Regions from separate parts of the Janthinobacterium aestuarii genome, predicted to be linked through region 1. Evidence: predicted binding sites of a transcription regulator. Region 1 holds the regulator's gene; each other region holds the start of a gene.
The links. The regulator sigma-54, encoded in region 1, starts transcription at its own class of promoters, with help from an activator protein. The targets are predictions, from matches to a motif close to TGGCANGNAANCTGCTTT.
Positions count from the first base shown of each region.

Region 2: OPV09_RS06725 (beta-propeller fold lactonase family protein) is a predicted target of sigma-54. The motif match lies at 5,629-5,646, and genes of this name have one in related genera.
Region 3: OPV09_RS19380 (urease accessory protein UreD) is a predicted target of sigma-54. The motif match lies at 4,517-4,534, and genes of this name have one in related genera.
Region 4: OPV09_RS06220 (beta-propeller fold lactonase family protein) is a predicted target of sigma-54. The motif match lies at 2,601-2,618, and genes of this name have one in related genera.

Region 1 is NZ_CP142523.1:864,260-871,792, reverse strand. Features, by position in the region: gene rapZ (RNase adapter RapZ) at 119-982, shown strand; gene OPV09_RS03900 (enoyl-CoA hydratase/isomerase family protein) at 983-2,068, opposite strand; gene hpf (ribosome hibernation-promoting factor, HPF/YfiA family) at 2,202-2,564, opposite strand; gene OPV09_RS03890 (RNA polymerase factor sigma-54) at 2,634-4,112, opposite strand; gene lptB (LPS export ABC transporter ATP-binding protein) at 4,117-4,872, opposite strand; gene lptA (lipopolysaccharide transport periplasmic protein LptA) at 4,872-5,453, opposite strand; gene lptC (LPS export ABC transporter periplasmic protein LptC) at 5,479-6,090, opposite strand; gene OPV09_RS03870 (KdsC family phosphatase) at 6,133-6,666, opposite strand; gene OPV09_RS03865 (KpsF/GutQ family sugar-phosphate isomerase) at 6,666-7,533, opposite strand, start outside.
Region 2 is NZ_CP142523.1:1,472,525-1,480,057, forward strand. Features, by position in the region: gene OPV09_RS06690 (polyhydroxyalkanoic acid system family protein) at 1-68, shown strand, start outside; gene proV (glycine betaine/L-proline ABC transporter ATP-binding protein ProV) at 653-1,885, shown strand; gene proW (glycine betaine/L-proline ABC transporter permease ProW) at 1,882-2,985, shown strand; gene proX (glycine betaine/L-proline ABC transporter substrate-binding protein ProX) at 2,998-4,056, shown strand; gene OPV09_RS06710 (GNAT family N-acetyltransferase) at 4,148-4,618, opposite strand; gene OPV09_RS06715 (acyl-CoA-binding protein) at 4,665-4,919, opposite strand; gene OPV09_RS06720 (FKBP-type peptidyl-prolyl cis-trans isomerase) at 5,119-5,475, opposite strand; gene OPV09_RS06725 (beta-propeller fold lactonase family protein) at 5,673-6,644, shown strand; gene OPV09_RS06730 (polysaccharide deacetylase family protein) at 6,656-7,498, shown strand; gene OPV09_RS06735 (sterol desaturase family protein) at 7,495-7,533, shown strand, end outside.
Region 3 is NZ_CP142523.1:4,317,758-4,325,290, reverse strand. Features, by position in the region: gene OPV09_RS19390 (sensor histidine kinase) at 1-2,043, shown strand, start outside; gene OPV09_RS19385 (EAL domain-containing response regulator) at 2,218-4,434, shown strand; gene OPV09_RS19380 (urease accessory protein UreD) at 4,565-5,431, shown strand; gene OPV09_RS19375 (urease subunit gamma) at 5,454-5,756, shown strand; gene OPV09_RS19370 (urease subunit beta) at 5,778-6,107, shown strand; gene ureC (urease subunit alpha) at 6,109-7,533, shown strand, end outside.
Region 4 is NZ_CP142523.1:1,356,991-1,364,523, forward strand. Features, by position in the region: gene OPV09_RS06210 (transporter substrate-binding domain-containing protein) at 1-282, shown strand, start outside; gene OPV09_RS06215 (TonB-dependent receptor) at 340-2,478, opposite strand; gene OPV09_RS06220 (beta-propeller fold lactonase family protein) at 2,682-3,638, shown strand; gene adh (aldehyde dehydrogenase) at 3,891-5,411, shown strand; gene OPV09_RS06230 (DUF779 domain-containing protein) at 5,466-5,855, shown strand; gene OPV09_RS06235 (PQQ-dependent methanol/ethanol family dehydrogenase) at 5,907-7,533, shown strand, end outside.

The sequences.
Region 1 (7,533 bases):
CGTAATCCGACGAGATTGTTGACGTGTGCAGCAAAGAAATACCACAGTCCAAATTGCAATAATTTGTAAAGATAATTGCCTTGGAGCAGAGTGCCGATCTTTATTGTATGATCGGGCTATGCATATCGTCCTTATCACCGGAATATCCGGCTCCGGTAAATCCGTCGCGCTCAATGTGCTGGAAGATACCGGCTACTATTGTGTCGACAACCTGCCACCGGCCTTGCTGCCCAGCCTGGTGCAAACCCTGCTCGACGAAGGTACACCGCAACTGGCCGTCGCCGTCGATGCGCGCAGCGCCGAGTCGCTCGTCAGCCTGCCGCACAATGTGGCGCTGCTGCGCGACCAGGGGCACGACGTCAAGGTCATGTTCCTGACGGCCACCACGCATTCGCTGGTGGCGCGCTTCTCGGAAACGCGGCGCAGCCATCCGCTGTCGCACGAATTGCGTCCGAATCAGAATCCGGCCAGCCGCCGCACCCTGATCGAGTGCATCTCGGAAGAGCGCGAACGCCTGTCGGCCATCGAACAGCTGGGCCACGTGATCGACACGTCCGAACTGAGCGCCAACAAATTGCGTGCCTGGATCAAGGATATGATCGCTTCCGAACGCGCACCGCTGACCCTGTTCTTCGAATCGTTCGCCTTCAAGCTGGGCGTGCCGCTGGACGCCGATTTCGTCTTCGACGTGCGGGCCTTGCCTAACCCGTATTACGACCTGGCGCTGCGCCCGCTCGATGGCCGCGACGCGCCCGTGATCGCCTTCCTCGACGCGCAGCCGAGCGCGCTGGAACTGCTGGCCGACATCCGCGCCTTCATCGAGAAATGGCTGCCGTCATTCAAGTCCGACAACCGCAGCTACCTGACGGTGGCCCTCGGTTGCACGGGCGGCCAGCACCGCTCCGTGTACATGGCGGAACGACTGGCGCAATACTTCGGCCCGAATGAACGAGTGGTTCTGCGCCACCGCGAACGTAGCTAGTTAATTCAGGTGGCGCAGCGGATGCGCTGACGCCGGCCAGACGGGGACAAAGAAGCGCGCCACCATGGCCGCGTCGACCTCGTCCAGGCTTGATGGATTCCAGCGCGGCGCATTGTCCTTGTCGACCACCAGCGCGCGCACGCCCTCGATCACTTCGCCATGCTCGAAATTGTGGCGCACCACCGTGCGCTCCAGACGCAGACAATCGGCCACGCCCAAGTGAGCCCCCCGCTGCAGCAATTCCAGAGTTACCGACATCATCAAGGGCGAGCGCAGGCGCATGGCCGCCAGCGCCTTGCTGGCGAACGCGCTGTCGTCCTGCGCCAGCGAGGCCATGATGGCCGCCACGGAACCCGCACCGAAATGGCGGTCCAGCGCCACGCGCGCCGCCGCCAGCGAGGCGATACCCGCCTCGGCCTGGAACGGCGCCGCCAGCGCCTTGATGGCGACCGGCAAGGCCTCGCCCGGCGTCGATTCGAACAGGGCCAGCAGCGCCCCCATCTGCGCCTCGGGCAGGTAAACATCGGCCAGGTCCGTGTACAGGGCATCGGCCGCGCTGATCGTCAAGCCCGTCAAGCCCAGGTACAGGCCTAGCTGCCCGGCCAGGCGGGACAGGAAATAGCTGCCGCCCACATCGGGAAACAAACCAATATTGACTTCAGGCATGGCCATGCGCGTGCGGCCCGTGACGATGCGCAAGCGGTTGCCGGGCCCGGCTTGCGCCACGCCCATGCCGCCGCCCATCACCACGCCATCCATCACGGCGATATACGGTTTCGGATAGAAATGAATCACATGATTTAACGCGTATTCTTCCGTAAAGAAATCTTCCAGCAAGGCGCTGCCGCCTTGCGGCGTGGCCAGGCCCGCATCGTAGAAGAAACGGATGTCGCCGCCGGCACACAGGGCTTTTTCGCTGCTCGAGCGGATCACGACGGCGTCCACCTGCGGATCGTCGCGCCAGGCCAGCAGGGCAGCGCTCAGGGCGCGCACCATCTCCAGCGACAGGGAATTCAAGGCTTTCGGACGGTCGAGCACGATATGGCCCGTGCGGTTGCGGATGGAGGTCTGGACGAAGTCGCTCATGGCAGGCGTGAAAAAAGTAAAAGTACAAACATTCTAGCGCCTGCGCGGGGAACATTGCGTTCAAAAGGTCCAGGCGCAAAAAAGGGCGCAATGTGCGCCCTTAGTTGATCACAACTGCTGGAAGCGGGTGGCCTTAAACGGCGACGACGGCGTCTTCCTCGGAGTTGTCTGGCAGATGCTTGATCGCCTCTTTACCGTGCCCTTGCACTTTGGTTTTGTATTTCATCACTTGCCTATCGAGCTTGTCGATCAGGGCATCGATCGCGGCATACAGGTCTTGTGCCAGGCTTTCCACGTAGACGGTTTTGCCACTTAAACGCAGGTTGACTTCGGCCTTTTGACGTTTTTCTTTCTCTTTGAGGTTATCCACGGTCAGAATCACGGCGATATCGATAACTTGATCGAAATGACGTTTCACGCGTTCCAGCTTCGTTTGTACGTATTCACGGATGGCTGGTGTCACTTCGAGATGATGTCCGCTGATGGTGAGATTCATACACACTCCTAAAGATGATCGGGTTCGTGCGGTCCATCCTATCCGGCCCGCAGAGGAACCGAAAAAAACTTACAAACACTTACGCAGGCTCACTGGCGGAATTTTCAACGCTTCCCGGTATTTGGCAACAGTACGTCGCGCAATCACCATGCCTTGTTCCCCCAGCATGTCCGCAATCTTACTGTCGGATAAAGGATTTTTAGGGTCTTCTGCTCCTGTCAGTTGCACGATCAATGCCCGTATCGCCGTCGATGACGCTTCGCCCCCCGCTTCGGTGGCGACGTGGCTACCAAAGAAATATTTCAACTCGAACATGCCGTGCGGGGTCAGCATGTACTTTTGAGTTGTTACCCGCGAGATAGTACTCTCGTGTAAACCCAGTGTATCAGCTATTTCACGGAGCACAAGGGGGCGCATGGCAACGGCCCCGTGCGAGAAAAAGTTCTTTTGTCTTTCTACTATTGCCTGTGCCACGCGCAGGATCGTGTCGAAACGCTGGCGCATATTCTTGATCAGCCACTTGGCTTCCTGCAACTGTGCGCCCATGGCGCCCTCGCCCTTGCCCTGCTTGAGCAGGTTGGCGTACATGGCGTTGACGCGCAGGCGCGGCATGACGTCGTTGTTCAGGGTCACTTGCCAGCCATTGCGCGCGCGCTTGACGACGACGTCGGGCACCACGTAATCGGACACGTCCGAGGCGAATACGGCGCCCGGATGCGGATTGCACTGGCGAATCACCGTCTGTGCTTCGCGCAAGTCTTCATCGTCGCAATCGAGGGCTTTTTTCAGCTTGTTGAAATCGCGCTGGGCAAACCAGGCCAGGTGCTTTTCCACGATGACGAGCGCCATGCGCCGCGTCACCATGGCGATGTGCGGCAAGCGCTTGATCTGCAGCGCCAGGCATTCGGATGCATTGCGCGCGCCCACGCCGGGTGGATCGAAACTTTGCAGCAGCGACAAGGCCGTGCGCATCTCGTCGGCGTCGATTTCCAGCTCTTCCGGCAGGCGCGCCAGGATGTCGTCGAGCGACTCTTCCAGGTAGCCATTGTCGTCGAGCGCGTCGATGATCAGCTCGACCAGCGCACGGTCGCGCAACTCAAGCACCGTCACGCGCATCTGCTCCATCAGGTGTTCGCGCAGGGTGCAGTGATGGGCCTCGAGTTGCGGGCGGGAATCTTCGTCGTCGGGCGCCTTGCCCCGGCTCGCCTCGCTCCAGTCGCTGTCGCCGCCATCCGCCGCGGCCGGGCCTTCGCCCGCCTCGCCGTCAAAGGTTTCCGCTTCGGCCGGCGCCGCGGGTGCCTCCTGGCCTGGCGGCTGGGGCGGCGCTTCGGCCGGCGCGGCCGTGGAGCTCAAGGCCCCGTCGGACAGCAGGCGCAGCGAACGGTCGAGCGGATCGTCGAGGCGCTCGAGCAGGGGATTGTCCGTCAGCAGTTGCTCGAGTTCCTGGTGCAATTCCAGCGTAGACAATTGCAACAGGCGTATCGATTGCTGCAACTGCGGCGTCAGTGCCAGGTGCTGCGAAGTGCGCAGCTGCAATGATTGTTTCATTGGCTTACATGCGGAAGTGTTCGCCCAGATAGACCCGGCGTACCGACTCGTTCGCGATGATGTCGTCGGGGCGTCCCGACGCCAGTACCGAGCCCTGGTTGATGATGTAGGCACGGTCGCAAATACCCAGCGTCTCGCGCACATTATGATCGGTGATCAGCACGCCGATATTGCGCTCCTTCAAGAAGCGCACGATGCGCTGGATCTCGATCACGGCGATCGGATCGACGCCGGCGAACGGCTCGTCGAGCAGCACGAAACGGGGATCGGTGGCCAGCGCGCGGGCGATTTCCACGCGGCGGCGCTCGCCGCCCGACAGGGACAAGGCCTGGTTCTCGCGCAGCTTTTCAATCTGCAAATCGGCCAGCAGCTTATCCAGGCGCTCCTCGATCTCGGCCTTCTTCAAAGGACGGCCTTCGACGGTCTGGATTTCCAGCACGGCGCGGATATTGTCTTCCACCGTCAGCTTGCGGAAGACGGACGCTTCCTGCGGCAGATAGGACAAGCCCATCTGCGCGCGGCGGTGGATCGGCAGGCTGGAAATGTCCACGCCGCTGATATCGATGCTGCCGCCGTCCGACGGCACCAGGCCGACGATCATGTAGAACGAGGTGGTCTTGCCGGCGCCGTTCGGGCCCAGCAAACCCACCACTTCGCCGCATTCGACTTGCAGCGAGACATCATGCACGACTTGCCGCTTGCCATAGGTTTTTTGCAGACCGCGAACGATCAGGGTGCTGCCGCAACGAGTATTGTCCATTATTTCTTTCCTGGCGCAGGCGTTGCCGGCGCTTTCTCCGCTTCAGGCGCCTTAGTCTTCGGCTGGATCACCATGCGCACGCTGCCGCCATCGGAAGTGCTGGTGCCGCTGTCGGAATTTTCCATCTTGAATACTTCCTTGCGGCTGTCATACGAGATGAAGGCGCCATTGGCCACGTCCGTCACTTTCGTGCCTTCCAGGCGCGTCAGCTTGGCCTTGGAAAACAGTTTCACCACTTCCGTCTTGTTGTCGTATTCCACGCGCTCCGCTTCGCCTTCGACCCACAGGTCGCCCGCGCCATCGCGTTTCTGGCGGAACGTGGCCAGCTTGCCGGGATCGGCCCAGAAGGTGATGAACTGGTAGCCTTGCGGGTCTTCCGTGATCAATGCCCGGCCCGCCTTCATGGTCAGGGTGCCCTTGACCAGCACGACGTCGCCCGTCAGGGTACGCACCTGCTTGACGTCATCGACGTGGCCGCTACGTGCCGTGATGACGGCTTCCTTCTCGGAATCGGCTTTCTCGGCATGCGCCACGCCCATGATGGCCAGCGAAAATACGGTCAACAGCAAGATGTTCTTCATAGTATGGTTTCCTTGTTTCATTCTGTCATTTTGCCGCCGCGGCCGGGCGCGGTTTCGGCGGGAGGACCATGCGCAGCGCATTCTGCACTTCCACCACGCCGGTGGCGTTATTGGCTTTCATGCCGATGCCATTGAGGCGCGAAGTCCCCGTCAGGATATCGACAGGCACGTCCGTTTCCATTCTTTCCTCGTCCGGAAACACCGTCAGCGCTTCCGTCCTGACCGTCAGGTTCTGCGCCTTCGGACTGGCCGCGCGGTCGATCACGACCTTGCGGTGCAGTTGCAGCCGGGTATTGTCCTGGTCGATATGCGCCAGTTCCGCATTCATGTTCAACGGCGGCATGCCGGGCGTGAGCTTGCGCACGAAGGGCTGGTCGATATCGGACGAATCGTCAGCCGGATAATGCGTGAGCTTGGTGCCCGACACGATATAGCTGGGCTTACCCGTCAAATCCATGCGCACCAGGCTGAAATTGGTGATGAAATAATCGGGCTCATCCAGATGCTTGCTGGCCTTGATGTCCTGGCTATTCTTGTTCATCACTTCGAGCAGCCAAAAGCTGGCCAGCGCGACAACAACCGCACCCAGCAGGGTAAAAATCGTGCGCCAGCGATGGGCGCCTCCTGGCTTACGCATAGGGTTTCACTCTTTCCAATATCACTGGCGGCAAGGTGCGCCTCACTCCAGGAACGGCGCCATGACGCGCGCATAGTTGTCCTGGGCGCGCAGCAGGAATTCGCAGATCTCGCGCACCGCGCCGCGGCCGCCACCGGCCTGCGTCACATGGTGCGCCAGGTCCTGCGCTTCCGGACGCCCGCCCGGCACGCTGACGGCAAAACCGACGCGTTTCAGGATGGGCGCATCGATGACATCGTCGCCGATGTAGCCGCATTGCTCTTCCGTCAAGCCCGTCAGCGCCAGCAGTTCGCGAAACGGCGTCAGCTTGTCGTGACCGCCCTGGTGCACATGGGTAATGCCCAGGTCTTGCGCGCGGCGTGCCGTAATGGCCGAGCGGCGCGCGCTGATGATGGCCGTCTGCACGCCCGATTCCTGCAGCAGCTTGATGCCCAGGCCATCATACACATTAAACGTTTTCATCATCTCGCCATCGGGGCCGAAATGCAGGCTGCCGTCGGTGAGCACGCCATCGACGTCAAAGATCATCAGTTTGACCTTGGCCGCGCGCGCCAGGTTGTCCGCCACGCTGTCCATCAGATCACCTTCGCTTGCGTCAGGTCATGGATATGCAGCGCGCCCACCAGCTTGCCGTCGGCATCGACGACCAGCATCTGGTTGATGCGGAACTGCTCCATCACGGCCACGGCATCGACGGCCAGGCGTTCGGGCGCGATGCTGCGCGGCTGCGCATGCATGACGTCGCGGATCGCCACTTGCGTGAAATCCTGCACGCGCTCGAACATGCGGCGCAAGTCGCCATCCGTAAACACGCCCACGGGGCGGTTGTCCGCGTCGACGATGGCCGTCATGCCCATGCCCTTCTTGGTCATTTCTTCCAGCGCCTGCAGCAGGGATGCCTCTACCGGCACTTTCGGCACCCTTTCGCCGCTGCGCATGACGTCATGCACATGCGTGAGCAGACGGCGGCCCAGGGCGCCGCCCGGGTGCGAGCGGGCGAAATCTTCTTCCTTGAAGCCGCGCAAGTCGAGCAAGGCCACGGCGATCGCGTCGCCCAAGGCCAGGGTGACGGTGGTGCTGGCCGTCGGCGCCAGGTTCAGTGGGCAGGCTTCTTTCTCAACAGAAATATCCAGGTGCACATCGGCCAGCTGGGCCAGGCTGGAATTCGGTTTGCCCGTCATGGAAATCAGTACGCCGCCCATGCGCTTGACGACAGGCATGATGGCCATCAGTTCGGACGACTCGCCCGAGTACGATATGGCAATAAAAGCATCGTCCGAGGTGACCATGCCCAGGTCGCCATGGGCCGCTTCGGCCGGATGCACGAACAGGGCCGGCGTGCCGGTGGAAGCGAGGGTGGCGGCAATCTTGCGCGCGATATGGCCGGACTTGCCGATGCCGGAGACGACGACTCTTCCTTTGCATTGCAGCAACAGCGCCACG
Region 2 (7,533 bases), 610 kb from region 1:
CCTTTGCTTCCACTATCGAAGGCAAGATTGCCGAGAAGATGCGCAAGGTGTTTACCGAGCCAGCTTGATGGCGTTTGCCCCGCTTGTCCCGCGCCTCGTTTGGTGGTAAAAATGGCGCTGCGGCGGAAGGCGAAAAGACGACGAAAACACGTCGCTTTTCGCCTTTTTTACGTCTGACTGTACGCTAGCGAACATTGCTAGCACATTTCTATTTGGAAAGCCATTGGACTTTGGCGGCTTTTTGCGTTATACTTGAGTCATATTTACAACAGCTACACCGCGTTTCACCTTCTGCTTCGCAGTACTCTCCACTCGCTCAGTGGTGAATAATTCTTCGGGTTTTACACCCGCATCCAGTTAAAAGTAGCTTGGTCGATTTTTTTTCGGTCAAATACATTTGGTGCCATGTATTTGCATGGCGCTAGCGTTGTTAAAAGTCCTGAACCACAGCCTCTTTTAGCACGCACACGGCACCCCGGCACCGGCCTTGGCCATCCGCTGGTCACACGCGTGTCACCCCCTGTTTCCTGTCGCTCCCGTGCGCTTTTTGCGCCGTGGCGTAGCCGACGCAACAGGGTTTGTTGATTCCCGCCGCAAGCTAGCAGGCTTGCTGGGTTTCATTCCATTCGTCAAATCGAGGGAGAACCACATCGTGGCAAAACAAATCATTATCGACCATGTGTTCAAAGTGTTCGGCGACAAGCCAGAAGAAGCACTTGAACTCGTTCATCAAGGCGCCAGCAAGCAGGACATCCTGGCCAAGACCGATTGCACCATCGGCGTTTTCGACGCCACCTTTACCATTGAAGCGGGCGAGATCTTCGTCATCATGGGCCTGTCCGGTTCGGGCAAGTCGACCCTGGTGCGCATGCTGAACCGCCTGATCGAGCCGACGGCCGGCCGCATCCTGATCGACGGCAACGACATCAACACCTTGCCGGATGCCCAGCTGCGTGCCCTGCGCCGCAAGGACATCAGCATGGTGTTCCAGTCGTTCGCGCTGCTGCCGCAAATTACCGTGCTCGACAACACTGCCTTCGGCATGGAGCTGGCCGGCATGCCCAAGCCTGAGCGTCATGCGCTGGCCCAGCAAGCGCTGGAACAAGTGGGCCTGGACGGCTACGGCGCCAGCTATCCCGACGAATTGTCGGGCGGCATGCAGCAGCGCGTGGGCCTGGCCCGTGCGCTGGCTTGCGATCCGTCGATCCTGCTGATGGATGAAGCGTTTTCCGCGCTCGATCCGATCATCCGTACGGAAATGCAATCGGAACTGCTGCGTTTGCAGCAAATCAAGCGCCGCACCATCGTCTTCATTTCGCATGACCTCGATGAAGCCATGCGCATCGGCGACCGCGTTGCCATCATGAAAGACGGCCACGTGGTGCAAGTGGGCACGCCGGAAGAAATCCTGCGCAAACCGGCCAACGATTACGTGCGCAACTTCGTGCGCGGCGTCGATGCTGCGGCCGTGTTTAAGGCCAGCGATATTGCCCGCAAGAGCCAGATCGTCGTGTCCGAGTCGCCGAGCCGCGGCTCGCGCGCCGCGCTGTCGATGCTGGAAGAGCAGGATCGCGCGTTTGCCTACGTCGTCAATCCGCAGCGCAAGTTCCTCGGCGTCGTGTCGGCCGATTCGCTGCGCAGTGCGCTCGACGGCCATGTGGGCCCGCTGGGCCTGGCGCATGCCTATCTGCCTGACGTGCAGACCATCAATGCAGACGAGCCAGTCGCCGGCCTGTTCGGCCAGGTGGCGCAACTGCCTTACGCCGTCCCAGTGGTGGCCGATGACGGCAGTTTCCGCGGCGCCATCAGCAAGACGACCTTGCTGAAGTTCCTCGACCGCGATACGCCAGCCATTGCCGAGCAACAACAGAAAGGACAAGCATGAATCCAAGCACCGTTTCCACAGTAGAAGCTGTTGTTGAACAGCCGGCCGCGCAAATCAATCCCTGGGCGCTGACGCCGCCGGGCGACACGTCCTGGCTGGATGCGGCCGGACCGGCCGTACAGCCGGAACACGCGGCCTCCGGTTTTCACCTGACGCAGATTTTCGACGGCTCGCTGCCGCTGGAAAGCTGGATCAACCAGGGCCTGGGCTGGGTTGTCGCCCATTTCCGTCCTTTCTTCCAGGCCGTGCGCGCGCCGATCGACAGCGTGCTGTCCGGCGTGGAAGGCGTGCTCCTGGCGGCCCCGTCGCTGACGGTCATCGCCATCATCGGCTTGCTGGCTTGGCAATTTACCAGCCGCACCTTGGCCATCGGCACCGTGCTGGCGCTGCTGGTCGTATCGATGCTGGGCATCTGGCCGGAAGCCATGACGACCTTGTCGCTGGTGCTCACCTCCTTGGCCTTCTGTCTGGCCATCGGTTTGCCGCTCGGTATTTTCCTGGCCAGCAGCGACCGCGCGCAGAATATCCTGCGCCCTTTGCTGGACGCCATGCAGACGACGCCCGCCTTCGTCTACCTAGTGCCGGTGGTGATGCTGTTTGGTATCGGTAATGCGCCAGGCGTGATCGTGACAATCATCTTTGCCCTGCCGCCGCTCGTGCGTCTGACCAACCTCGGCATCCGCCAGGTGCGTCCCGACCTGATCGAAGCGGCCCGCGCCTATGGCGCCTCGCCGTGGCAGTTGCTGACGCGCGTGCAGTTTCCGCTGGCCATGCCATCGATCATGGCCGGTATCAACCAGTCGCTGATGCTGTCGCTGTCGATGGTCGTGATCGCCTCGATGATCGCCGTCGGTGGCCTGGGCCAGATGGTATTGCGCGGCATCGGCCGCCTGGACATGGGACTGGCAACCGTCGGTGGCCTCGGTATCGTGCTGCTGGCCATTACCCTGGACCGCTTGACGCAAGCGATGGGCCAGCCACGCCGTGGCGTGCGCCACTGGTACCAGACGGGTCCTGCCGGTTTCGTGCTGCGCCTGGTGCGCGGCAACACGGAGAAAAATAATGTTGCACAGCAAGCTACGCTGGCCGACGCACAATAAGAAAGGATTTACATGCATCAAATCGCACATTTTAAAGAGACGCAAAAATCGCAACGCAAGTTCCAGCTGTTTTCCGCCCTGGCGATCGCCGCCATGGCCCTGACCACGAGCCTGGCCATGGCGCAGACGCCGGCCGCGCCCGCCGATGCGCTGCCCGGCAAGGGCATCAAGGTGCAGGCGCTGCAAAGCTCGATCGCGGAAGAAACCTTCCAGACCATGCTGGTCGACAAGGCGCTGGAAAAGCTTGGCTACGAAGTGCAGCCGATCAAGGAAGTGGAGTATCCGACCGCGCATATCGCCATTGCCAACGGCGACGCCACCTTCATGGCCGTGCACTGGGACCCGATGCACAAGGATTTCTATAACAATGCGGGCGGCGACGCCAAGCTGTTGCGCACGGGCCAATACGCCGGCCCTGCCGCGCAAGGTTATCTGATCGACAAGGCGACTGCCGAGAAGTACAACATCACGAATATCGACCAGTTGCGCGACCCGAACCTGGCTAAGCTGTTCGATCACGACGGAGACGGCAAGGCCGACTTGACGGGCTGCAACCCCGGCTGGGGCTGCGAAGCGCTGATCGAGAATCACATGGATGCGTACAAATTGCGCGAGACGGTGACGCACGTGCAGGGCAGCTATGCGGCCCTGATCGCCGACACCATGGGCCGCTACAAGCGTGGCGAACCGATTTTGTACTACACGTGGACGCCGTACTGGGTCAGCGGCGTGCTGGTCCCGGGCAAGGACGTGGTCTGGCTGAAAGTGCCATTCTCGGCCAATCCGGAGAAAGTAAACACGCGTCTGGACAATGGCAGCGACTACGGCTTTGCCGTCAACACGGCGCGCATCGTGTCCAACAAGGCCTGGGCCGAGAAAAACCCGGCCGCGGCCAAGCTGTTCGAAGTGATGCAATTGCCCGTGGCCGACATCAATGCGCAGAACGAACGCATGCGCCGTGGCGAAAACACGCAAGCCGATATCGCGCGCCATACGGCTGGCTGGATCAAGTTCCACCAGCAAAAGTTTGACGGCTGGATCGCGCAAGCGCTGGCAGCGGCGAAAAAGTAAGTTCTAGCGCCGTTTCAACATGAAAAAGTGGCTACCATTTTGGTAGCCACTTTTGCGTTAACGGCCTGTTTTGGTGGTTTTTGGTGAGTTTTTAGCCGTTTTCGGCCAGTTTCAGGTGCAAAATGGGGAAAGGCTTGCCGAACGGGTCGCGTTCGGAGCGGCTTTCCCCGATAAAGCCCTGGTGGAGGTAAAAGCCATGCGCTTGCGTGTTGTGTTCGTTGACATCGACAGCCGTGGCGCCCAGGGCCGCGATGGCGTGCCGCACGAGCGCGCGGCCGGCGCCGCTGCCGCGCTGGTCGGGATGTACGAACAGCATCTCGATCTTGGCGTGCTCGACGCACAGGAAGGCATAGGCGACGCCGTCATCGGCGCGCAGCACGTGCAGCAGGCGTTCGGCCGTCACCCTGGCCAGCTCGTCGCGGACGAAAGGCATCAGGAAGGCGATATCGCTATCGGCAAGGAAATCGTGGGTGGCGCGTACGGACAGGTGCCAGACATCGAACAAGCGGGGCAGGTCGGCGGCATGGGCCAAGGAAACCAGGGAATTCGGTGATGGTGTCATGCAGAAATTATACTGCCCCGGCGGGCGCCGGGGCAGGGAGGGACGATCAGTCCTTCAAGTCTTCGATCAGATCGATGTATTGTTGCTGCGCATCTTCCTTCGAGGTGCCGGCCAGGGCCGCCCAGGCGTCGAACTTGGCACGGTTGACGAAGTCGGTCATGCCAGGACGCTCGCCCGTGGCGTCGCCGCTCGACGCTTGCTTGAACAAGGCGTAGATTTTCAACAAGGTCATATTGTCCGGACGCTCGGACAGGGTCTTGGAATCGAGCTGCGCTTGTTCGAATTGCTCTTGTAAACTCATGATGGCTCCTGTGTGCTGATGGAATCGCTGGAAAAGTGCGGCAGGCCCGGCGGAGTGGCCACCGTGCGTGCTGCAGTGCCTGACATCATAGTGAAAAAAGCGCGCCGTGCATTAGAGGACACCCTCAAAACAAAAACGCCGCCGCTGAGTGATCAGGGGCGGCGCCTGGCGCGGTCGTTGGAACGCAGCCTTCAGCTTCTTATACGCCCAGCAGTTCTACGTCGAAAATCAGGGTGGCGTTCGGTGGAATCACGCCGCCGGCGCCGCGTGCGCCATAGCCCAGTGCCGCAGGGATGATCAGCTGGCGCTTGCCGCCCACTTTCATGCCTTGCACGCCTTCGTCCCAACCCTGAATGACGCGGCCGGCGCCCAGCGGGAATTCGAATGGATCGTTGCGGTCCTTGCTCGAGTCAAATTTCGAACCGGCGCTGCCGTCGTCGTTTTGCAGCCAGCCCGTGTAATGCACGACAACATTGTTGCCGGCTTGCGCTTCAGCGCCTTCGCCAACGACGGTATCGATGTATTGCAGGCCGGAAGCGGTAGTGGTGGTGGTCATGATAATCCTTGTGTAGGCGATGAAAGCTTCAGATTGTAGAGCAATGAGTTGCAAAGCGCCATTCCAGGCCCGGCGCAAGCGAAAACCGGAAATTACGCCGATGTGTGGCTGCCGGTTGTATTTAAGGGGGGATTTCACACAATAAATACAGTGTTCCACGTAAAATGCATGTTTTGTATTTAACAGTGATTTCTTCCATGTTCCGCAGTCTACGCCGCCTTGTTTTTTCCTCGCTGTGCCTGGTTTCCGCAATATCGACGGCGCAAGCCGAAGTGGTGGTGGTGCTCAATTCCCGTGATGCTACGGTGCAACTGCTGGACCAGAAAACCTATGCTCCCCTGTCTACCTTTGCCGTCGGCAAGGAACCGCACCATTTGATGGAGACGCCGGACGGTAAGTCGCTGATCGTCGCCAGTTCCGTCGGCAACGAGCTGATTTTCCTCGATCCTGTCTCGGGCCAGATCCAGCGCCGCATCAGCAACATCCTCGATCCTTACCAAATCGGCTTTTCGCCAGACCAGAAATGGTTCATTTCGAATTCGCTGCGCCTGGACCGCATCGACCTGTACCGCTACGACGGCAAGAACCTGACCCTGGCCAAGCGCATCCCGCTGCCGAAGCTGCCCAGCCACATGGCGTTCACGGCCGACAGCACCATGGCCTTCATCACGCAGCAGGGCAGCAACCAGGTCAGCGCCATCGACCTGGCCACGCAAACCGTCAAATGGACCATGCCTGTCGGCCCCGCGCCAGCTGGCATCACGATGACGCCCGATGGCAAGCATTTGCTGGTCGGCATCATGGGCAGCGATTACGTGGAAGTGATCGACTGGCGCACGCAAAAGACCGTCAAGCGCATCAAGGCGGGCGCCGGCACGCATAATTTCCGCGCGCTCGGTGACAACCGCATGACGTTCGTCTCGAACCGCGTATCGAACACCATCAACATCATCGACCAGCAAACCCTGGAAAACGTGGGCACCATCAATGTGCCGGGCGGCCCGGACTGCATGGAAATCACGCCCGATGGCAAGACCATGTGGGTGACCCTGCGCTGGATCAAGAAAGTGGCCGTGATCGACCTGACCACGCGCAAGGTCATCAAGACCATACCGGTGGGCCGCTCGCCCCATGGCGTGTATTTCGCCACCCACTCGCCGCGCATGTGATGGTGGGTGTGATGATGAAACACCTGATTCCTGCGGGCCGCGTGTCCGCCATGCTGCTGTGCGCCAGCGCCATGCTGTCCCCCGCGCATGCCGCCACACCTGCACCAGCAGCACCGGCGCCAGCCGCATCTTCAGCGCCGGCCGCCTGCAAGGGCACGATCTACATGACCTTCGACACAGGCAGCCAGTCGCAAGCGCAACTGATCGCTGACGTGCTCAACAAGCGTCATATCAAAGCCACGTTTTTCCTGGCCAACGAAAAGACCACGCGCGGCGACTATTCGCTCGATGCCTCGTGGGCGCCGTACTGGAAAGCCCGGGTCGCCGAAGGCCATGCGTTCGGTACGCATACGTTTGACCATGTGTACTGGAAGAAGGATCTGGCCAACGGCTTGATCCAGGTCAAGCCCCAGTTCGGCAAGGACGGCGGCAAACTGGCGTCGTTTAGCGATAAGCAGTTCTGCGAGGAATTGCGCCGTGTCGATACGCGCTTCCAGGAACTGACCGGCCACAAGCTCGACCCATTTTGGCGCGCGCCGGGCGGCTACACCTCGCCGCGCACCCTGGCGGCCGGCAGCGCTTGCGGCTACCAGCACGCGGGCTGGGCGCCGGCGGGGTATTCCGGCGATGAGCTGCCCAGCGACAAGTATCCGAACGCCATGCTGCTGAAGAAAGCGCTGGCGAACTTGCGCAGCGGCGACATCTTCATTTCGCACATGGGCATCTGGTCGCGCAAGGATGCGTGGGCACCGGCCAACCTCGATGCTTTGATTTCCGGCCTGCAAGACAAGGGTTTCTGCTTTGCCACCCTGCGCGAGCATCCTGCCTATGCGCAGAAGAAGGGCCAGCCATGATCGCCGCCGATATCCTCGGCTTCGTCACCTCGGTG
Region 3 (7,533 bases), 2.9 Mb from region 1:
TCCGAACGCGAGCAGCGCTGGCAGCAACTGCAGCGCAGCCTGTCCGTCAGCGCGGACCAGCTGGCCGTGGCCATCGAACTGCCCTTGTGGAATCTCGATGAAAAGCAGATGCAGGCCATCATGCGCAGCATGCTGGGCAAGCGCGACCTGGTGGCCAGCTCGCTGACGCCGGGCATCGGCAAGGAAGCGCTGGTCCTGCGCCGCACCGCGGACGGCGCCATCGGCAGCTTTTCCTCGCTGTCCGCGGAGCCGGACTGGCTGGTGCAGCGGCGCCCCGTGACGATGGGCGGACAAGTCATCGGCAGCGTTGCCGTGTATGCGACGCCTGCTTTGCTGCACGCGCAGCTGCGGCAACGCGCGCTGGGCATCGGCGCCATGATCGTGGCGCTCGACGTGATCCTCGTGGCCAGCATCTGGCTGCTCATGTGGTGCCTGATGCTCAAACCCCTGAAGGCGATCGGCCAGTATGCGGCCGGCATCCAGGCAGGGCAGGGCGAAGCGTTCGGCACGCCGCCGAAAGCGTGGTTCCTGGGCGAGCTGCGTACGCTGTACCGTTCCATCCGCGACATGGTGGCGCTGCTCGACAGCCGCTACCGCGCCTTGCAGCGCAGCGAGGAGCGCGTGCAGATGGCCACGGGCGCGGCCAGCATCGGCATCTGGGACTGGAACGTGATCAACGGCGCCTTGCAGTGGGACGAGCAGATGTACGCGCAGTTCAGGGCCGATGCGGACAGCGGCACGGCGCCGGCGGCGATCTGGCGCGCGGCGTTGATGCCCGACGACGTGCCGGCCGCCAAGGAGGCCCTGCGCGCCGCGCTGGGCGCCGGCCAGGCGTTCACGCACGAATACCGCATCCTGTGGCCCGATGGCGCCATCCGCTACATCAAGGTCGACGCCGTGATCTTCCGTGACGGGCAGGGCCAGCCCATGCGCCTGGTGGGGTCGAACTACGACATCACGGCGCACCGCGAGGCCGAACTCGAACTGCTGCGCCACCGCCATCACCTGGAAGAACTGGTGGCCGAGCGCACGAGCGCCCTGTCGGTGGCCGTCAGCCAGGCGCAGGCGGCGAACCGCGCCAAGAGCACCTTCCTGGCGAACATGAGCCATGAACTGCGCACGCCCTTGAATTCCGTGATCGGCTTTTCGCGCCTGATGGCCGCCTCGCCCAATATGCACGACGATGAAAAGCGCAACCTGGCCATCATCCACCGCTCCGGCAATCATTTGCTTACCCTGATCAATGAAATCCTCGAACTGTCGAAGGGCGAGGCGGGGCGCCTGCAGGCGCAGACGGCCGTGGTGGCGCTGGCGCCCCTGTTGCAGGAAGTGATGGACATGCTGGGCATGCGCGCCGAGCAGCAGGGGCTGGCCCTGCGCCTCGATTGCGCGGGCCTGCCGGAGGCCGTGCTGCTCGACGCGACGCGCTTGCGCCAGGTGCTGCTGAACCTGATGTCGAACGCCGTCAAGTTTGCCGGCGGCGGCGAAGTCACCCTGCGCGTGCGCGGCGAGCGGCGCGATGGCGATCAATGGATGCTGTCGTTCGCCGTCAGCGACACGGGTATCGGCATCGCCCCGGAAGACCAGCAGCGCATTTTCGAGCCCTTCGTGCAGGCCGACAGCGCGGGACCGAAAGATGGCACGGGCCTGGGCCTGGCCATCTCGCGCGAATTCGTGCAGCTGATGGAAGGCGAACTGACGGTGGAATCGACGCCGGGGCAGGGCGCCGTCTTCAGCTTCAGCATTCCCGCGCAGGCGGCCGAGGCGCCGCTGCAGGTGCCCGTGCCGCAGCCCGTGTCGCCGGCGCCCGAGGCGCGGCCGGCACTGCGGGCGCAAGATTTGCTGCTGTTGACCGGGGAAGAGCGCGCCGCCTTGCTGGTGGCGCTGCGCGAATTGAACCTGGCCAGGGTGGCGCAGCTGCTGGCGGCCCTGCCCGCAGTGGCGGCGCCGTTACTGGCGCCGCTGCAAGCCATGCTCGACCAGCATCAGTACCGCCAGCTGTGCGACTTGCTGGAGAATGAAGGCGTGCTGGCGCACGCTTGAAAGTGTGGGCTGACAACATCGGATTCGCTGAAAAGAACGACTAAGTAGCGCCGATGGATGGTGCTAAATTGCAATAAAGATTATGATGATAGTACGTAGTTCATCGCAAAGAAATGTCTTGTCCAGCGTGGCAACCGACCGCCGCGCCTCATCCAAAGCTGAGAGAACTGCTACATGCACCGCGATTTTTCGGAAGTGAACTCGAAGGGCGAAGTACTGATCGTTGAAGATACGCCGGCTTCGCTGAAGCTGTTGAGCGATTTGCTGGGCGGCGCCGGCTATGCCGTGCGCCAGGCGCCGAACGGTGAGCTGGCCTTGTGGACGGCCCAGGCGCGCCCGCCCGAGCTGATCCTGCTCGACGTGCGCATGCCCGGCCTCGACGGCTTTGAAGTGTGCCGCCGCCTGAAGGAAATACCGTCCCTGCGCCAGGTGCCGGTGATCTTCCTGTCGGCCCAGTACGATACGGACGACAAGGTGCGCGGCTTTGCGCTGGGCGCCGTCGATTTCATCGCCAAACCTTTTCAGGCCGAGGAAATTCTGGCCCGTACGGACGCCCACGTGCGCCTGGCGCGGGCGCAGCTGCAGCTGGCGCAGGAGCGCGCCAACCTGGAGCGGAGGGTGGCCGAACGCACGGCCGAACTGGAGCAGGTGGCCAGCACACTGGCGCGCGAAGTGCAGATCCGCCGCGCGAATGAAGAATTGCTGCGCCTGTCGGGCCAGGTCTTCGAAGCGACCCAGGACGCCATCCTGATTACCGATGCGGCCGGCGTCATCGTCACGGCCAATCCCGCCTTTACGCGCATCACCGGCTACGCGGCGCAGGAAGTGGTGGGTACGGACATCATGCGCCTGCACGCCGAATACACGGGCGAAGCGGTGCTGCTGGCCCTGCGCCAGGGCTTGCGCAGCAGCGGCTGCTGGTCGGGCGAGGTGCAAACGCGGCGCAAGAGCGGCGACACCTATCCCTGCCTGCTCAGCGTCTCCACCGTGCACGGGCCCGATGGTGCCGTCGTCAACTATATCGGCGTCTTCCTCGACATCAGCGAACGCAAGGCCGAGCAGCATCTGATCGATTTCCTTTCCTACCACGATGCGCTGACCGGTTTGCCGAACCGCGTGCTGCTGCGCGAGCGCTTCGAGCAGGCGCGCGCGAACGCCGTGCGCGACAGCCAGCAGGTGGTGCTGATGTGCCTCGACCTGGACCGTTTCAAGAATATCAACGATTCGCACGGCCAGGCCGTCGGCGACAAGGCGCTGCAAGTGGTGGCGCGTTTCCTGTCCGGCTGCGTGCGCGAAGGCGACACGGTGGTGCGCCAGGGCGGCGACGAATTCCAGATACTGCTGCAGGACGATGCCCTGCTGGGGCGTACCCTGGGGCTGGTGCAAACCATCCTGGCCGGCCTGCGCGAGGAACTCAGCGTCGATGGTGAACGCCTGGCGCTGACGACCAGCATCGGCATCGCCATGTGCCCGGCCGACGGCGACAGCCTCGATGACGTGCTGCGCCACGCCGACACGGCCCTCGTGCGCGCCAAGGAAATGGGGCGCGACCATTACGCCTTCTTCACGGAGCGCATGGGCAGCGATATCCGCGCCCGCCTGGCGATGCAGCAGCAGCTGCGCGGCGCCATCTGCCGCGATGAATTCGAAGTGCACTACCAGCCGCAGATGTGCTTGCGCACGGGCGCCTTGCTGGGCGCGGAAGCCCTGCTGCGCTGGGATAACCCGGTGCTGGGCAAGGTGCCGCCCGGCCTGTTCATCGCGCTGGCAGAGGAATACGGCTCGATCACGGCCATCGGCGAATGGGTGCTCGAAAGCGTGTGTGCGCAAATCCGCGCCTGGCACGACGCGGGCCTGGGCAGCATCAAGGTGGCCGTCAACCTGTCCGGCAAACAGTTCGCACAGGACCGCACGGTGCCGTTCGTCGAGGCGGCCTTGCGCAAATACGGCATCGCGCCCGCCTGCCTCGGCATCGAGATCACGGAAAGCACGGTGATGGGCGACCCTGACAAGGCCGTGGCGGCCCTCACGCGCCTGAAGGATATCGGCGTGGGCATTTCGCTCGACGATTTCGGCACCGGCTATTCCAGCCTCGGCTACCTGAAACGCTTCCCCATCGACGTGCTGAAGATCGACAAATCCTTCGTCGACGACGTCACCACCAGCAGCAGCGACGCGGCCATCGCCCGCTCCGTCATCTCGCTGGCGCACAACCTCGACATGCGCGTCATCGCCGAAGGCGTGGAAACGCGCGAACAGGTCGACTTCCTGACGGAACACGGCTGCGATGAAATGCAGGGCTATTTTTTCAGCCGCCCCTTGGCCGCGGAAGCCTTCACGGCCTTGCTGCGCGAACGGCGCACCCTGGCCGTGACAGTGACAGTGGCCTGAGCGCCGCGGTGCGGCAGATGCACCATGCCGGTGCGCCCGCCGCAGCGCGGTGCACGATTCTCACTTTTCCTTCCCCTGACGCTGGCACATATCCTGCTTAGGTAATCGCTTATTTACGCGATTGCCCCGCATGCCAGACAGCACCCGACCAGTCACGCCTTTACCAGCCAGCGCGCACAGCGCCTGGCAGGCGCAGCTGCGCCTGGGCTTTGCCTTGCACGATGGCGTCAGCCGCCTCGTCGAGCGCACGCATAGCGGCCCCCTGCGCGTGCAAAAGCCCCTGTACCCGGAAGGCGGCGCCGTCTGCCACGCCATCATCATCCATCCGCCCGGTGGCGTCGTGGGCGGCGACCAGCTGGCAGTCGACGCCACGGTGGGCGAGGGCGCGCACGCCTTGCTCACGTCGCCGGGCGCGGCCAAATGGTACCGCGCCAATGGCCATATCTCGCGCCAGCACATCGTGCTGCGCGCCGGTAGCGGCGCGGCCATCGAGTGGCTGCCACAGGAAAGCATTTTCTTCGACCAGGCCTGCGTGCGCCTGCGCCACGAAGTGGAACTGGCGCCGGACGCCCGCTATATCGGCTGCGACATCGTCTGCCTGGGCCGCAGCGCCTCGGGCGAAGTTTTCAATACGGGCAGCATCAGCCAGCAGGTGCAGATCCGCCGTGGCGGCAAGCTGCTGTGGTGGGAACAGGGCGTGCTGGCCGCCGGCGGCGCGCTGATGGCCAGCCCACTGGGATTGGCGGGGCACACCGTGTGCGCCACCCTGATCGCCGTCGGCGCCCCCGTTCCTGCCGCCGTGCTGGCGGCCGTGCGCGGGATCGCCGTGCCGGCCGGCGCCGCGTTTGGCGCCACGCACATGAAATCGCTGGTGGTGGTGCGCCTGTTGTGCGGCGACAGCGAGGCGGCGCGCCGCGTCATGCTGGCCGCCTGGCAGCTGCTGCGCCCCGCCATGCTGGGACGCGATGCCGTCGTGCCTCGCATCTGGAACACTTAATCAGGAAAGAACAAGGAAAAGCATGGACCTGACTCCCCGCGAAAAAGACAAGCTGCTCATTTTTACGGCCGCGCTGCTGGCTGAACGGCGCCTGGCGCGCGGCTTGAAATTGAATTATCCGGAAGCGGTGGCCCTGATCAGCGCCGCCATCATGGAAGGCGCGCGCGATGGCAAGTCGGTGGCGCAGCTGATGTCGGACGGTACCAAGATCCTCTCGCGCGCCGACGTCATGGACGGCATCGCCGAGATGATCCCCGACATCCAAGTGGAAGCGACCTTCCCCGATGGCAGCAAGCTGGTGACCGTGCACCACCCGATACCGTAGTTTTTTGAGAAGGAGCCCATCATGACCCCAGGCGAATACCAATTGGAAGAAGGCGAAATCAGCTTGAATGCCGGGCGCGCCACGGCCACCGTGGTGGTGGCCAACCGGGGCGACCGGCCGATACAGGTCGGCTCGCACTTCCATTTTTTTGAAGTCAATCCGGCGCTGGCTTTCGAGCGCTGGCGCGCCTACGGCATGCGCCTGAACATCACGGCCGGCACGGCCGTGCGCTTCGAGCCGGGCCAGCAGCGCACCGTGGAACTGGTGGCGCTGGCGGGCGAGCGCAAGGTCTACGGCTTCAATGGCGAAGTGATGGGCGAACTGCAAGACACACCACCGGGAAAGGATTGAGATGGCCAGCATTCCCCGTAGCGCGTATGCCGAAATGTTCGGCCCCACCAAGGGCGACCGTATCCGCCTGGCCGACACGGAACTGTTCATCGAGATCGAGCATGACTATGCGATCTACGGCGAAGAGGTGAAATTCGGCGGCGGCAAGGTGATCCGCGACGGCATGGGCCAGTCGCAGCGCTGCGCGGCCGAGGTGATGGATACCGTCATCACGAATGCCGTCATCCTCGACCACTGGGGCATCGTCAAAGCCGACATCGGCTTGAAAAACGGCCTGATTTTCGGCATCGGCAAGGCGGGCAACCCGGACATCCAGCCCGGCGTGACCTTGCCCATTGGCGGCGCCACGGAAATCATCGCCGGCGAAGGCATGATCGTCACGGCCGGCGGCGTCGACACGCATATCCATTTCATCTGCCCGCAGCAGATCGAGGAAGCGCTGATGAGCGGCGTGACCACCATGCTGGGCGGCGGCACGGGACCGGCCGTGGGCACGGCCGCCACCACCTGCACGCCAGGACCGTGGCATTTGCACGCGATGCTGGCGGCCGCCGACGCCTTCCCGATGAATTTGGGCTTCATGGGCAAAGGCAACGTCAGCTTGCCGCTGCCGCTGGAAGAACAGGTGCGCGCGGGCGCCATCGGCCTGAAACTGCACGAAGACTGGGGCAGCACGCCGGCCGCCATCGACAATTGCCTGTCCGTCGCGGATCGCATGGATATCCAGGTGGCGCTGCACAGCGATACCCTCAACGAGGGCGGTTTTCTCGAGCACACGCTGGCTGCCTTCAAGGACCGCACCATCCACACGTTTCACACGGAAGGGGCGGGCGGCGGCCATGCGCCCGACATCATCGCCGCTGTAGGGCAAGCCAACGTCCTGCCCTCGTCGACCAACCCGACGCGCCCATTCACCGTCAACACGCTCGACGAGCATCTGGACATGCTGATGGTGTGCCACCACCTGGATCCGGCCATTGCCGAAGACGTGGCCTTTGCCGAGTCGCGCATCCGCCGCGAAACCATCGCCGCGGAAGACATCCTGCACGACATCGGCGCCATCTCGATGATGTCGTCGGACTCGCAAGCGATGGGGAGAGTGGGCGAGGTGATCATGCGCACCTGGCAGACGGCGCACAAGATGAAGGTGCAGCGGGGCGCGCTGGCGCCCGATACGGCGCGCAGCGACAATTTCCGCGCCAAGCGCTACATCGCCAAGTACACGATCAATCCGGCCATCACGCACGGGATTGCGCATGTGGTGGGCTCGATCGAGGCGGGCAAGATCGCCGACATCGTGCTGTGGAAGCCGGCGTTTTTCGGCGTCAAGCCGTCGATGATACTGAAGGGCGGCATGATCGCGGCCGCGCAGATGGGCGACCCGAACGCGTCGATCCCCACGCCGCAGCCCGTGCACTACCGCATG
Region 4 (7,533 bases), 490 kb from region 1:
ACGGCCGCCGAAGCCTTGCAGCAATTGCAGGCGGGCAAGCTCGACGCCGTGCTGGCCAACCGTTCGGAAATCGAATCGGTGCTGAAAAGCGACCCCGCTTTCCCCTTGAGCGAAGTGGCGTTCGCCCGCTTGCCGCGTGCCGGCTGGGCCGTGGGCCTGGCCGTCAGCAAGCAACAGCTCGACGTGGCCAAGTTGCTGCAGGCAGCCATGAACGAGATGGCGGCCAGCGGCGAACTGAAAACGATCTTTGAGAAGTATGGCGTGAAGGAGGCGCGGCCCTGAAGTAGCTTGCTCTGGTTTAAAAGCCCGCGCATCGGAAGAGGCGCGGGCTTTTTAGTTTTAGAAACTATATTGGGCGCTGACACCCAGCAGCCAATTGCGTCCTGGCGCCGCTTCATAGTAGCGTTTGTTGCTGTCGCCGACGATGACGGAGCCCACGTAGGTCTTGTCGAAAAGATTGTTCAGGCGGGCAAATTCCTTGAAGCGCCAGTTCCCCACGTTTTGTTTGGCGTTGAAGCGCGCATTGAACACCGTGTAGCCGGGCGCCGGTTTTTCGATGTTGCTGTCTTCCGCGTAGACCTGGTTGCTGGCCACGCTTTCCAGCGCCGCGCAAAAGCGGTCGAGCTTATCTTTCCACGCCAATTCCGCGAACAGGTTGGCGCTGGGCACGCCAGGCAAACGGCTGCCTTCGCGCACGCTGCCAAACGCCTGGTCATACACGGCGTGCAGGCTGGTCAGTGCTACTTTTGCCGTGAAACCATATGGCAAGTTTGAGTCCAGCGACACTTCCATACCTTGGCGCAAGGTTTTACCTGCATTGCGATAGCTGGTGCGCCCGCCGCTGGACTTGTCGACCACCAATTCGTCGTTGGTCTTGATCTGGAACACGGCCGCGTTTACGTGGGTGTTGTTGGCGATTCTCGCCTTGATGCCTGCTTCCAGGTTGGTGCTGGTGGCCGGTTTTAGCTGGTAATTGAAGCCGCCGCCCGTGCCCGAGTAAAACAGTTCATTCAAGGTAGGCGCCTCAAAACCGCGCGCGGCGCTGGCGTACACGTTGACGCTCGGCGTCAGTTTATACAGCAGACCCAGCACCGGTGTCGTGTGGCTGAATTCGAGGCTGCCGCTGTCGTTCCCATTGCTGAGATAGTGGTCGTCGACCGCCACTTTCATCTTGCTGTAGCGCACACCTGCGCTCAGCAGCCATGGGCCGCTTTGCCATTCCGTCTGGATATAGGGATCGAGGCTGGAGACGACATTCTGCTCGTCGCGGCGCAGCTTGCCTTTCACGCCAAACGTGTTGCCGATGTAATTTTCATAGCCGGTGCGGTCATCGCTGGAGCGGCCGTAATCGATGCCGATGGTGGTGCTCAGCTTGCCGCCTGCCAACTGGTTCACATGTAGCCAGTTGGTATCGATGCCGTAGAACTCACGCTGGAAGTCAACCACGCCGCCCGAATGGCTAGGCGGCGCCTGGAAGCCTTTGGTAAAAGCCTGGTACTGGATCACGTCGCGGTTGCCGCCATACACCATCACATGCAGGCGGTCGTCGCCGAACGACTGTTCATAGGTGGCGCCGATTTGCTGGTGGTCGATGCTCTTGCGCGTGTTGTAGCGCTCGGCCAGGGTGCGCTTCGGGTTTTGCGTGTCGCTCGCATCGGTTTCGCCAGCGCGCGGGTCGCGGGCAAACGTGGCCCAGGTGGCACCCAGCGGATCTTGCGTGTTGCCTTGGTGCAGGCTGTTGGCAACGATGGTCAGCTTGCTGTCCGCATTGGGCTTGACGGTGATCTTGCCGAACGCCTGTTCGCGCGTGGCGGAGCTGTGATCGCGGAAACCGTCCGTGCGGAAGCGCGAGCCGTCGAGCACGTAGCCGATGCCGCCTGCCTGGCCTTGTGCCGTCAAGTCCACTTTGTTGGTGCCGTAGCTGCCGCCCACCACATTTAATTCGACGGACGGGGGATTTTGCCCATCCTTGGAAAACAGCTGGATCACGCCGCCCGAGTGGTTGCCGTAGATGGCAGAAAACGGTCCGCGCAGCACTTCGATGCGCTCGGCCGTATCGAGGTTGAAGGTGGCGGCCTGGCCTTGGCCGTCGGGCATGCTGGCAGGAATGCCATCGCTGATCAGTTTGACGCCGCGCACGCCAAAGGCCGAGCGTGCGCCGAAGCCGCGCGACGAGATCTGCAAGTCTTGCGCATAGTTCTGGCGGTTTTGCACGACCAGGCCCGGCACGGCGGCCAGCGCTTCTGACGCGTTGACGCGGATTTGGCCATCTTGGATGCGGGCGCTGTCGACGACGTCGATCGAGGCCGGCACTTCCTGGCTGGGATGGGCGATGCGGCTGCCGCTGACGACCACCGTATCCATCAGTTGCCCGTTGGCCGGGGCAGCTGCCTCGGCGGCAAAGACGTGGGGGGCGAGGGTAGCGCTGCCGGCGACAAACAAGCTGGCGATGGTGTTCAGGCGGAAACGGTGCTGCATGCGGATTCTCCAATGTGAATAAAAGCCTGCTTGGTCGCGTGCGCGGCGCAGGTCTGCATCTGTGTATCAAGCAATATGCCTGCCATGTCTCCATTGGTGGGCTGAAATTATACGCGTGTCAGTGGCACGGCGTTTGCATACAGCAATGTTCAGATGCGCCGATGCCGCGCGCTTTTTCTGTGTTTTGCCATCGAAAGGTGATTATGCCCAACTTCTTCTCGCGCTTGCGCCAAGTGTGCTGGCTGCTGCCTGCGCTCGCCAGCAGTACCCTCCAGGCTGCTCCATTTGCCTATGTTCCCAATGAAAAATCGGGCACCTTGAGCGTGATCGACACGGCGACCGACCAGGTCGTGCGCCAGATTGCAGCCGGCAAGCGTCCGCGCGGCATCGCCGCCGACCCCACCGGGCGGCAATTGTTTGTCACGGACGCCGCCAGCAGCGCCTTGCTGCTGATCGATAACGCTGGCGGCACCCCCGTGCGCACTGTGGCGCTGGGTAAGTCGCCCGAAGGCGTTAGCGCCTCGCAAGATGGTAGTCACGTGGCCGTGGCCGTCGAGGAAAACAATAGCGTGGCCTTGCTCGATGGCCATTCCGGTACCTTGCTCGCCGATATCAAGGTACAGGGACGCAACCCGGAACATGCCGTCTTCAGCCCCGATGGGCGCTGGCTGCTGGTCAGCGCGGAAGAGGCCGAACAAGTCGATGTCATCGATGTGGCGCAGCGCCGCCAGGTGGCGTCCGTCGCCGTTGGGCTGCGTCCGCGCGGCATCGGTTTCAGTCCGGACTCGGGCCGCGCCTACGTGGCGTGCGAACTGGTCAATGCCGTCTACGTGATCGACATGGCCGCGCGCAAGGCGGTTGCCACCATTCCCGCTGGCAAGAATGCAAACGGCATCGTGGTCCATCCCAGCGGCAAGCAGGTGTATGTCTCGAACGGTATCGATGGCACGGTGATGGTGATCGACACGGCCAGCAACGAGGTGACGGCCACCATTCCCGTTGGCAAGCGCCCATGGAACATGGCCATCACGCCCGATGGCGCCAAGCTGTATGTGGCCAATGGCCGCTCGAACAGCGTTTCCGTCATCGACACGGCCAGCGCGCGCAAGGTGGCCGATATTGCTGTAGGTGAATTGCCATGGGGCGTGGTGATTCGCTAATGGCACAGGAACAGGTGTTCCAGTCTGGTACACCTGTTCCATTGTGCAGCGGCGCAAGCCCGGGCATGCGCTGAAAAGCACACCGGTATTGACGCTACGCCCTTGTAACAAGGGTAAAAGCGGCTAAGTTTGTAGTGGGATGCCGAGCTGGCACGGCATTTGCGGAAGACTCCGTGTACTCACCCCATCTGTACCAGGACGTTTGATTTTAATTACAGCAATTCCATTCTAATTAACCCGATAGAGGACGACATGAATCTCGCAGACATCAGCAAACTGGGCGTAGCCAATCCCTTCAAACAACGCTATGACAATTACATCGGCGGCAAATTCGTTGCCCCGGTAAAAGGTGAATACTTTCCTAACATCACACCGATCACGGGCTTGCCATTTTGCGAAATCGCCCGTTCCACGGCGGAAGATGTCGAGCTGGCCTTGGACGCGGCCCATGCCGCCAAGGATGCCTGGGGCAAGACTTCGCCTGCGGAGCGCGCCAATATCCTGAACCGCATCGCCGACCGCATCGAACAGAACCTGAGCCTGATCGCCACGGCGGAAACCATCGATAACGGCAAGCCGATCCGCGAAACGATGAATGCCGACATTCCGCTGGCCATCGACCATTTCCGTTATTTCGCCGGTTGCATCCGCGCGCAAGAAGGTTCCGTCGCGCAAATCGATGCGGAAACCTATGCCTACCACTACCACGAGCCGCTCGGCGTCGTGGGCCAGATCATCCCATGGAATTTCCCGATTCTGATGGCTGTGTGGAAACTGGCGCCAGCCCTGGCCGCCGGCAATTGCGTCGTGCTCAAACCGGCCGAGCAGACGCCGGCGTCCATCATGGTGTTGATCGAGCTGATCGGCGATTTGCTGCCGCCGGGCGTGCTGAACATCATCAATGGTTTCGGCCTGGAAGCGGGCAAGCCGCTGGCGTCGAGCAAGCGCATCGCCAAGATCGCCTTCACGGGCGAAACAGGCACGGGCCGCTTGATCATGGGCTACGCCGCGCAAAACCTGATTCCCGTCACCCTGGAGCTGGGCGGCAAGTCGCCGAACATCTTCTTTGAAGACGTGATGGATGCGGACGATGATTATTTCGACAAGTGCTTGGAAGGTTTTGCCATGTTCGCGCTGAACCAGGGCGAGGTGTGCACCTGCCCATCGCGCGTGCTGATCCAGGAATCGATCTACGAAAAATTCATCGAACGCGCCCTGAAGCGCGTGGCCGCCATCAAGCAGGGCAATCCGCTCGATTCGTCCACCATGATCGGCGCGCAGGCGTCTCAGGAGCAGCTGGAAAAAATCTTGTCCTACCTCGACATCGGCCGCCAGGAAGGCGCCGAAGTGCTGGCCGGCGGCGAGCGCAACACGCAGGCGGGCGACTTGGAAGGCGGTTACTACGTGCGTCCGACCGTGTTCAAGGGCAACAACAAGATGCGCATCTTCCAGGAAGAAATCTTTGGACCGGTCGTGTCCGTGACCACTTTCAAGGATGAGGCCGACGCGCTGGCGATTGCCAACGATACCTTGTACGGCCTGGGTGCCGGCTTGTGGACGCGCGACGGTTCGCGCGCCTTCCGTATGGGACGCGCCATCCAGGCGGGCCGCGTGTGGACCAATTGCTACCACCTGTATCCAGCTCACGCCGCGTTCGGCGGCTACAAGCAATCGGGTATCGGCCGCGAAAACCACAAGATGATGCTCGATCACTACCAGCAAACGAAGAACTTGCTGGTGAGCTATAGCCCGAAAGCGCTGGGCTTCTTCTAAACCGGTACACGCGCCGCGCCTGTCGTCCAGGCGCGGCGCGCAGAAAGGGATGCCATGAGTGCAGCAATTGCCCGGGTGGTCGCCACCGATGCGGCACTGGAAATGATGGACAAGTTGCGCCAGCGTCACGGCCCGCTGATGTTTTTCCAGTCGGGCGGCTGCTGCGACGGCAGCGCGCCCATGTGCTACGCGCTGGGCGAGTTCGATGTCAGCGACACCGACATCTATCTCGGCAATTTGAATGGTACACCGTTCTACATGGGACTCGAGCAATTCGAGTACTGGGAGCATACCCAGTTGATTATCGATGTGGTCGATGGCAATGGCGGCATGTTTTCACTCGACAACGGCACGGGCAAGCGCTTCTTGACGCGTTCGCGCCTGTTCACCGATGAAGAGTGCGCCTTGCTGCATGCCCAGCCGCATGAGCACCGCAAGACTTGATACACACACATACTAATAAAACAGAGGGAGATGATTGTGCAGAAAAAAATCATGGGGATACTCGTCGGTTTGGGTTTGGCATCGCTGGCCCAGGCGGCTGACGTGGGCAATGTCACCAATGCCATGCTCGACAGCACGGCGAAGAATCCAGCCAGCGTCCTGTCGTTCGGCATGGGCACGCAGGGCCAGCGCTATTCGCCGTTAACGCAGATCAATGACAAGACCGTGGCCAAGCTGGTGCCGGCCTGGTCGTTCTCGTTTGGCGGCGAAAAACAGCGTGGCCAGGAATCGCAGCCGCTGATTCACAACGGCAAGATGTTCGTTACTGCATCGTATTCGCGCATCTTTGCCGTCGACTTGAAAACGGGCGCCAAGCTGTGGAAGTACGAGCATCGCTTGCCAGACGGCATCATGCCCTGCTGCGACGTGGTCAACCGTGGTGCGGCCCTGTACGGCAACCTGGTGATTTTCGGCACGCTCGACGCCTATCTGGTGGCGCTGGACCAGAATACGGGCAAGATCGTCTGGAAAGAAAAGGTCGACGATTATGCGGCTGGCTACTCGATGACGGCCGCGCCGCTGATCGCCGAAGGCTTGCTGCTGACGGGCGTGTCGGGTGGCGAATTCGGCATCGTGGGGCGGGTCGAAGCGCGCAACCCGATGACGGGCGACCTCGTGTGGAGCCGTCCGACGGTAGAGGGCCACATGGGCCACCGCTACGACAAGGATGGCAAGGCGATCGACAATGGCGTGTCCGGCACCGCGAACAAAACGTGGCCCGGCGACCTGTGGAAAACGGGCGGCGCCTCGACGTGGATGGGTGGTACCTATGATCCGCAAACCAAGCTTGCCTACTTTGGCACGGGCAACCCGGCGCCATGGAACAGCCACTTGCGTCCCGGCGACAATCTGTACTCGTCGTCTACCGTGGCGCTGGACGTGAAAACGGGCCAGATCAAGTGGGCGTATCAAAACACGCCGAACGACGCCTGGGATTTCGACGGCGCCAACGAATTCGTCACTTTCGATATGGATGGCAAGCGCTACGGCGGCAAGGCCGACCGCAACGGTTTCTTCTATGTGATCGACGCCAATACGGGCAAGTTGCAGAACGCCTTCCCGTTTGTGAAGAAAATCACATGGGCCAGCAGCATCGACCTGAAGACGGGCCGGCCCAACTTCATCGCCGCCGGCCGCCCCGGCGACCCGACCAAGGGAGAGGAAGGCAAGAAGGGCACGACCGTGTTTGCCGCGCCTGCTTTCCTCGGCGCCAAAAACCAGATGCCGATGGCCTACTCGCCGCAAACCAAGCTGTTCTATGTGCCGGCGAACGAATGGGGCATGGATATCTGGAACGAGCCGATCAGCTACAAGAAGGGCGGCGCTTTCCTCGGCGCGGGCTTCACCATCAAGCCCTTGTTTGATGACTATATCGGCGCCATGCGCGCCGTCGATCCGAAGACTGGCAAGATCGTCTGGGAAATCAAGAATAACGCGCCGCTGTGGGGTGGCGTGATGAGCACGGCCGGTAACCTGGTGTTCTACGGCACGCCGGAAGGTTTCCTGAAAGCCGTCGATGCGAAGACGGGCAAGGAACTGTGGAAATTCCAGACGGGCTCCGGCGTCGTGGCGCCGCCCGTCACGTGGCAGGATGGCGACACGCAATATGTGGCCGTCG